Regions from separate parts of the Pseudoalteromonas sp. P1-7a genome, predicted to be linked through region 4. Evidence: predicted binding sites of a transcription regulator. Region 4 holds the regulator's gene; each other region holds the start of a gene.
What was found. Region 4 encodes sigma-54, which starts transcription at its own class of promoters, with help from an activator protein. Its sites were predicted from a motif close to GTTGGCACGNNNNTNGNNT; they were not measured.
Positions count from the first base shown of each region.

Region 1: a site for sigma-54 is predicted at 1,257-1,275, ahead of AN389_RS04965 (EF-hand domain-containing protein). Genes of this name have one in related genera too.
Region 2: a site for sigma-54 is predicted at 1,121-1,139, ahead of AN389_RS12110 (hemerythrin domain-containing protein). Genes of this name have one in related genera too.
Region 3: a site for sigma-54 is predicted at 811-829, ahead of dps (DNA starvation/stationary phase protection protein Dps). Genes of this name have one in related genera too.

Region 1 is NZ_LKDU01000004.1:90,869-93,074, forward strand. It holds gene scpB (SMC-Scp complex subunit ScpB) at 1-543, opposite strand, end outside; gene AN389_RS04965 (EF-hand domain-containing protein) at 696-1,217, opposite strand; gene AN389_RS04970 (hypothetical protein) at 1,439-1,870, opposite strand; gene xthA (exodeoxyribonuclease III) at 2,112-2,206, shown strand, end outside.
Region 2 is NZ_LKDU01000018.1:23,051-25,256, reverse strand. It holds partial or broken gene AN389_RS12115 (hypothetical protein) at 194-573, shown strand; gene AN389_RS12110 (hemerythrin domain-containing protein) at 659-1,084, opposite strand; gene AN389_RS12105 (hypothetical protein) at 1,398-1,649, shown strand; gene AN389_RS12100 (hypothetical protein) at 1,707-1,964, shown strand; gene AN389_RS12095 (DUF6500 family protein) at 1,991-2,206, shown strand, end outside.
Region 3 is NZ_LKDU01000023.1:11,124-13,329, reverse strand. It holds gene AN389_RS13880 (nucleoside-binding protein) at 1-292, opposite strand, end outside; gene dps (DNA starvation/stationary phase protection protein Dps) at 893-1,408, shown strand; gene AN389_RS13870 (alkaline phosphatase PhoX) at 1,659-2,206, opposite strand, start outside.
Region 4 is NZ_LKDU01000005.1:88,005-90,210, reverse strand. It holds gene AN389_RS05715 (PTS sugar transporter subunit IIA) at 1-320, opposite strand, end outside; gene hpf (ribosome hibernation promoting factor) at 325-612, opposite strand; gene AN389_RS05705 (RNA polymerase factor sigma-54) at 640-2,139, opposite strand.

The DNA.
Region 1 (2,206 bases), on a different contig from region 4:
TTTACTTTCCTGTTGCGCAGGCAATGCAGGGAGCTCATCCAAACCGGTTAAAGAAAAATAATCTAAAAATAATTTTGTTGTAGCATAAAGCGCTGGCTTACCAGGAACTTCTTTATGCCCTACTACTTTAACCCACTCTCGCTCAAGGAGGGTTTTAATAATTGCTGATCCGGTTGTTACACCTCTTACTTGCTCTATTTCACCCCGCGTTATTGGCTGCCTGTAAGCAATTAACGACAAAGTCTCTAATAGTGCACGAGAATATTTAGGTGCCCGTTCTTGCCATAAATTACTAAGCCAAGGGCTTAAACTACTACAGGCTTGAAAGCGATAACCACTGCCTACTTCAACGAGCTTAATACCACGCGTTTGGTAGTGAGTATGTATAGCCTCAATTGCAGTGTTAATTCGTGACATAGAAATAGCTAAATCAGCAAGTACTGTATCTTTTAAGAGGCGTTTGCTAACAGGTTTGTCTGCGACAAATATTGCCGCTTCAATGATCTCAATTAATTGTTCATCACTAACTCGACGACCTGCCATACTGACCTGCTTTGCCCTTTAAAATACGTAGCTATCTATTATGACAGAACATCGCAAAAGGGGGAAAATATATCTGCTTTTAAACCTAATTAAATGTATAAAAAAAGCCAGCAATTTATGCTGGCTCTTGTATATAGTATGTTTAGCTAATATTAGCTGTTTTTATAATGCTTAAGTGCATCATCTTCAGCCACGGCTTTACCGTATTTGCTAATATAACCTTTAAACTCACCTTTGCTGATGCGTTTATCGTTATTGTTATCCATGTAACCAAAATGGTTTGAAATATCATCATCGTCAGCTTCTTCTACTGAGATATAACCATTTCTATCGTTATCTAGACTTCTAAAATCATTTTCGATTTTATCAAATTTAGCAATTTTAGCTTTAAAAGCCGATTCACTTACTTCGCTGTCTGTTGCTACCTTACCGGTGTTTAACTGCATGTAAGTGTTAAATTCTTTACGGCTGATTTCGTTATCCATATTGGTATCAATATTTGAAAAGTGACCCCAAATGTTATCGTCATCTGCTTCTACTTTTGAAATATAGCCATCACTGTCGTTATCTAGACTTGCAAAATCGCTGTCGATTTTTTCAAGGCCTTGGTTAGAGGCACATGCGGCTAAACTTAATGAAGCTAAAATTGTTGTTGCGAGTGTTAACTTTTTCATAAGACGTATCCTTGTAGTTAGTAAATGTCACTTTAACTAATACAAGTCCAGTGCCAAAGTGCACAAGTCACAAAAAATCAATAAGTTACGTAAGGTTAGTGCATTTTATATACATTAATCAATTACTTAGCTTTGCAATGATTGCTGCCTACCTTGTAATTTTTGCAAAAAAATACCCAGTAAAAACTGGGCATTATTTTAATCTACATGTTGCTGCGCAATTAGATTGCTGCGTTTTGATAACGCTTTACAAATTCAGTAACTTTTTGACCGTTACACTTTAACGAGTTTAAGTTACCAATTTTTTGGCGAACAGGCGTAAGACCTTTCTTTAACGCAGTGATACATAGCTGTGTTTCTTGTTGTGCATCTTTTGCAAACACTTCTACTTTTGATTTAGCAGCTTGGTTAGACGTTACTTTTTTTGCAATGTCGCGGATATCTTGGCCATTACATAAAACACTTTTAGAAAAACGCGATAAGTATACACCGTGTTGTGCTGCTTCTTTACGCGCTGCGCTAAAGCCTTCATTTGCACTTAATACACATAATTTAGATTCTAGTTTATTATCTTGGCTAAAGTAAGTGTTGCTTTTTGCTGATACAGACGCAGAGGCTAATAAAGCAGTAGCTAAAAGTAATTGTGTTTTCATGAGAGAGATCCTATTTGAACGACTAAACAAGTAATTTTTGCGCATTATATATTCAATAATCGCGAGATCAATTGAATTTTTTATTTATTTAAATAATTAATAAAGCATTTACAATGTTTAAACTTTACACACCAATTGATCAACATTTGCGCAGCCATTTTCTCATTTCGATCATGTTATGTAGGCTTATTTACTGATACAATTTAGTTATAAAAACAGAGTCTAACTAAAGGTAAATTTTATGAAGGTTATTTCTTTCAATATCAATGGTCTGCGAGCACGCTTACACCAGTTACAAGCAATTATAGATAAACACCAGCCAGACATTATTGGTTT
Region 2 (2,206 bases), on a different contig from region 4:
CTTAATAAGGTTGTAACTTACAAATAGCGGTTTTATACGCATTTAAGCACAATGCAGCGCACCCAATTTATTAAAAAGTTATACATAAAATGAAATAAAATATGTGTTAAGCGGTCTTGCTAGTTTCACATTAGATTATTTAGTTTTAAGGAAATTTTATGACGGGTACAACAGGTACTGACTTTCAAATCGTCTGCAATGGTCGCTTTTTTCGCTACGCCTTGGCGTATTTATTGTAATGATTATGTGGACGTTCGATAAGTTTGTTAACCCAAGGCACAGCGCACGAATTTTTTTGAGCACTTTTATGGGATCAGCGGCTCTACAGATATGGTTGCGTATGTACTGGGGGCGTTACAGCTTATATTAGTATTGGCTTTTTTAGCGGGTATTAAAAAACGCCTTACTTATGGCGTTATATTTGTAATGCACGGCTTATCTACGCTCTCATCTTATAATCAGTATATTGATGGCTTTAATAATTTATTGTTTTTTACAGCGTGGCCAATGTGGGCAGCCTGTTTTGCACTTTACCTATTACGCGAGCAAGACGTTAAATTTACAATTAAGTAGCAGAGCAAAAAAAATGGTTATAAGCCGTAAGGCTTATAACCAATAAGTACACAAGGGAGTGTATGGAAGTCGGTTTAAGTTAAAACTAATGCATGGCATCGTTATATTGTTTAGCTAGGCTTTCTTTTTGCCCCTCAGTTAGGGCTTTACCCGCTAATTGAAATACCTCATGCTCTTCTTCATCTAAATGGTGATGTACTAAGTGGTGCAGTTTTTTAGCTGCAACTAACCACGCCGATGAACTCATTTCGGTGTCTTCAAGTTGTTCTATTAGTTCGTCAATTTCATGATGCTCGGCAACGCTGTGGCGTGCTTTTTCATGTGTTAAATCTTCAAACATAAGTGGGTTATAAAAATAACGCTCTTCAAATTTTGCGTGATCTTCTAATTCGGTTTTTAGCTTGTCCATTAGCTTGTGGCGTTCAGTGGTATCGCCGTGCGTTTGAATAAGAGCATCTACTAACTCGCGTTGTTTGTCGTGATCGTGACGTAGTGCTTCAAAAATATTCATAACTCTTTCCTTGCTGTAATTGCTTTACAAACTTAAAAGCAAGCGAAATGCCAAAGTTTAAGTTGTTGATATATATGAATTAAATGAATTGTAAATGCTTGCTATAGAATTGCTCTGTAACTTTTACACATAAAAAGCTGCAATTTTTTCAGATTAAAAGAAGAAGGTTGCTTATCACGCTACATAAGCTTACATATTTTTACTGGTTGGGTATTTTAAAGGGGTGTTAAAGTGGCGCATTATTTAGGTACGAGTTGAAAATACTCGCCTTATATATTTTTTATAAAACTTTAGATATTAGGATAGTTTAAGGATGAACTTAAAAAGCCCCACTACAGCATTAATATTGTGTGTGTTATTAAATGCATGTACTACAGCATCGCATTACAGTAGCCGTTTATGTAGAGAAGAAGCTGAAATGACCGAGCTAAAGGGAATTCAAACAAGCTTAAAGGTTTACAATGAATGTATTAGCGCTCAAATAAAAAAGGATGCTAAAGACGACGCTTTTGTAGATGAAGTAGGTGTGTTTTTTATTGATCTACTTGTTTTGATAACCGACTAACTAAGCAAACTTACAGCTATAATCTAAAGCAAAAGGGTGCATAAAATAGGATTGATGATGAAAGCGGTTTTAGCTTTATTATTGCTGAGTATATTTTTAACGGGCTGTGCGGCAAAGCCTTATGCGGGCTCTGCAAAATGTATGGAGCAAGCTGATATAGCTTATGAAACCAATATACATAAAAATGAGCCGCTAAATAATGAATGCAAAGCTACAAAAGTAAATACGCCTAATAAAGAGTTTGAGAATCATAGTATTGTTGATAGAAGTCTTTTACAGCTAATTGTTAGTTTTTTAAACGGTATATTTAGATAATTAAAATACAATTAAATAAGGTATGTATGCAGGAAGAACTAAAAGCAAAAATTATAGCTGTATGCGATAAAAAAATAGCAGCCAAAGGCGAAAACGTAGGTCTTTCTTTTTACGCTTTTTTTGCAAATAAAAACGACAATCCAGAGCTGCTGATGCAAGCCGCTACGTGGTGGATACACACCCATAAGTTAGATCACTTTGAAAAAGCGATAAAAATAAAACAAATGATTATAGAAGGGCAG
Region 3 (2,206 bases), on a different contig from region 4:
CTAAGGCTTTAGATAAGCTAAGTGTTGTGTACCACTCGCCATAAATACCCGTATCTTGAAAACCATCACTAAGGCTGTCGTTTAAAAAATCGATAAAAAAGTAGTTATCACCCAAGTCATGCTCTGAGGCATGCTCTATGGTGTAGGTGCGTGTAAATGACGACTCCCCAGTAAAAGGATTTAAGGCATCGCCAAAGTTTGTGTGAAGCTGTGTGATGCTCCAATTTTCTGCTAGAGCTGAGTGAGACAAAAGCAGTATAGATATTGTAAACAGTGCTTTAAAAAAATTCATTATTTATTTACATAACCCCAATTAAAATGCGGCAGGAGTATATCAGTGAGCATTCACCAACTAAAGAGATTAAATAAGTATAAAGAATGATTTTTTAAATCTAGGCAGTTATATGCAGCAATCGAAGAACTGTACAGGCTTTGTATGAATATAAAGTGTGAGTGCTAATTTAACGTAGGTACACAATTGGCTCCTTTTAGGTATAGCTGCTTAGTTTATAAATTATGTCTAACTTAAATATTGAAACGCGTGCGCCCTAAAACTAACTTTTAAAGCTCATGTAATGCGGGTCTAAATTAACTACTAAGTACGCAAAATAGTTGCACTACACCGATTATGCCTTTCTAAACGCCGTCTAATTTAAACGCGTACCACACGCATTCCGACTTTATTGCTAGTATGCAGAATTTACAAAAATCAGTGCATAAAATTCATAATCTCCGCCCTTCCTTTTGTTTACCTCACACTAGAAATTAAAATAAACCATTAATTATCAAAGGATTATATAAACAATTCTAATAGGCATAGGCTTTGCTTCATGTATTGCAAGTTAAATAGTAGCAATGGCTACATACAACACATTACATAACGGGAGACATTATGAGTAACTCACAACACCCAATTGAATTTACAGCCCCAGGTATGGATAACGAAACAGCAAAAAAAACAATTGAAACACTCGATAATCGACTTGTATCTCTTTTAGATTTACAACTTACTTTAAAGCATATTCATTGGAATGTAGTGGGCCCTAGTTTTATTGGCGTTCATGAAATGTTAGACCCGCAGGTGGATGCTATTCGCGAAATGACCGACACCATCGCAGAGCGTATTGCTACATTAGGCGGTACGCCACAAGGTACACCTAAGTCAATTGTAGATCGCCGCACGTGGGATGAATATTCATTAGGTAAAGCCTTTGTTATTGAACATTTGGGCGCATTAGACAAAGTATACAGTGGCGTAAACGCCGATCATCGTAATGCCATTAGCACGCTGTCTGAATTAGACCCTGTATCTGAAGACATGATCACCAGCCAGCTTGGCGATTTGGAGCAATTTCAATGGTTTGTGCGTGCTCACATTGAATCGTCTGCTGGTAAACTAAATCATTAATTGATTACCTACTTTGCCATACAAGGAATGTTAATAAGTGTTAAGGGACTAATAATCATACAAGGATACGTTACATAAGTTGGTACAGGATGAAGTGCAAACTACAAGGACCCGTTACTTATTACATAAAGGATGCAGTAAATGCACCAAGGACGATTAAAGCTTGCTAACGGATTTGGTAAATCTACAAGGATTGTTAAAATACAAACGCCTAGTATAAGCATGCTAAGCGTTTGTATTTTTTACCGCTTTAAAGCTTAAAACTATCCCAAGGACCAGTAATAGCCAACGTTTTAGATGGCATGTATACATTTACAAATAAGGTTTGCCCGTCAGGTGAAAAACACGCCCCAGCAAGCTCTGTTTGCGTATGCAATTTAGCAAAGTTATACACCTCTCCTTTAGGTGTTACCCCGCGTATATGGTTATTCACCGTATCAGTATATTGATCCTCACATACAATTAAATGCCCATTAGGCGCTACCGTTAAATTATCACCAAAATTGTATAACGACTCGTTTGTACTTTCTACAAATAGTTGTATTTTGCCAGGTTCATTTTGCTCTAACTCAGTACCTTCGTTTTTTGATGGTGTGTACTTCATTACCTGACCTAACTGCTTTTTGCCCCCATTAGTACAGCAAAAATAAAGCTCATTTTTACCCCAATGTATCCCCTCCCCCCGTGCAAATAAGGCTGCGCCTTTTTTATAACCTTGCTTGCGTAAGTCATCATTTGGGCTTTTAGGGTCTGTAAGTGTTATCCATTCAACCAAAAGGTCGCTGTGAAGTGGCATGG
Region 4 (2,206 bases):
TCTGGTACGATGAGTGCAACAAAAATATCAACAGGACAGTTATCAATAGCATCAAAGTTTACAGGCTTGTCACTAACGAGTACTAACGCAAGCGGTTCTTCTACGCCACCCATTCTGCCATGCGGAATTGCGATACCGCGGCCAATACCCGTACTACCTAGTTTTTCTCTGCTAGCTAGCGCATTAAGAATATCCTGTTGCGGTAAGTAAGGGAGCTTTTCATGAGCCAGCTCACTGATAAATTCTAAAATTCTTTTTTTACTACTAAAAAGGACCGCAGCTTTGCTGCAGTCCTGGCATACTAATGTACTTAATTTCATAATATTAGTGTCTAGCAAGCTTCTCTTTATGTTTTATGACTTGACGATCGAGCTTGTCAATCAACGAGTCTATAGCAGCATACATATCTTGGTGCTCTGTTGAGGCAAATAAATCTGCGCCGCTTACATGAATAGTCGCTTCTGCTTTTTGGTTGAGTTTTTCTACATCGAGAATGACATGCACATTGCTAATATGATCTGAGTGCCTTTCTAGCTTTGCAAATTTATTATTTACATAGTCTCTAAGTGAATCAGTTACTTCTACGTGACGACCAGTTAGGTTTAGTTGCATAAGCATTTCCTCTTTGTTTTTTACGTCTTATATCAAACTCTTTCTCTGATTTGACGGTGGAATAGCTAGCGATTCACGGTATTTTGCTATTGTGCGTCTAGCTACTTTAATTCCTTGCTCTGCCAATATATCCGCAATTTTACTATCACTCAATGGTTTGGCTGAGTTTTCCGCGGCAATTAGCTTTTTAATTAAGGCACGTATTGCGGTTGACGAACATTCGCCGCCGTTTTCAGTGCTTACGTGGCTTGAGAAAAAATATTTAAGCTCAAAAATACCACGTGGCGTATGCATATATTTTTGCGTAGTAACACGCGAAATTGTTGATTCGTGCATTTCTACCATTTCAGCAACATCGTTTAAAACCATTGGTTTCATGGCTTCGGGGCCATGTTCAAAAAACGCTTGTTGCTGTTTTACAATACAGTTTGTTACTTTTAGCAGCGTGTCGTTTCTGCTTTCAAGACTTTTTATAAACCATTTAGCTTCTTGCAGATGAGAGCGAATAAACTGGCTATCTCCACTAGATTTTACGGTACGTGACATGGCCGCATACTGACTATTTACGCGTATTTTTGGCATGCTATCTGGGTTTAGCTCTACCACCCAACGGCCCTTAATTTTTTTAACTGATACATCCGGTATGACATACTCAGACTCTTCCCTTACTATTGTATCTGCAGGTTTTGGGTTGAGGGTATGTATAAGAGTCATGACCTCTTTAAGCTCGTCTTCTTTAAGCTTAGTCTTTTTCATTAATGTACGATAGTCGCGTGCCGCTAATAGATCAATGTGATCGGTTAAGATCATTTTAGTTTGTTCTATAAAAGGGGTGTCTTTATCAAACTGATTAAGCTGAATACACAAGCACTCCTGTAAGCTTCGCGCGGCTATACCTACAGGGTCGAATAATTGAATACGTTTTAAAACGGCTTCTATTTCATCCAGTTCAACCTCAACGTCGTCATCGTTTTCTTGGTTAAAGCTTTCTAAAATTTCTTCACAACTTAGCGTTAAAATACCCGAGTCATCTACAGCTTCTACAATGGCTATAGCAATAGCTTCATCAGTGGGGCTAAAAGGAGTAAGCTGAAGTTGCCACATTAAGTACTCATGTAGCGTTTCAGTAGAGGCGCCCTGATAAATAGACTCATCTTCTGGCATTGGGCCTGAAGATGCCGCAGGGGCTGCACTCATGTACTCATCCCAAGTTACATCCATCGCCATATCATCGCTAACGGTGTCTTTATTTAAAGCTTCACCACTGTCTTGCTCGTATTCACTGGTTGTATCATCAGCCGATGCGCTTACGGTTACATCATCCGTATCTGCTTTTTGTTCATTTTTTCCAGCCGACTCTTCCGTGTAATCTTGCTCTTCTACTTCTAATAGCGGGTTGCTATCCAGTGCTTCTTGTATTTCTTGCTGGAGATCCAATGTACTGAGCTGCAGCAAGCGAATCGCTTGTTGCAATTGTGGAGTCATTGTAAGTTGCTGGCCCATGCGCAGCTGTAATGATTGCCTCATGTATCTCTAACAATCCTTTTATGTTGTTATAATTAATATTAGCAGATGCTTGTAGGTGTGGCTTAAA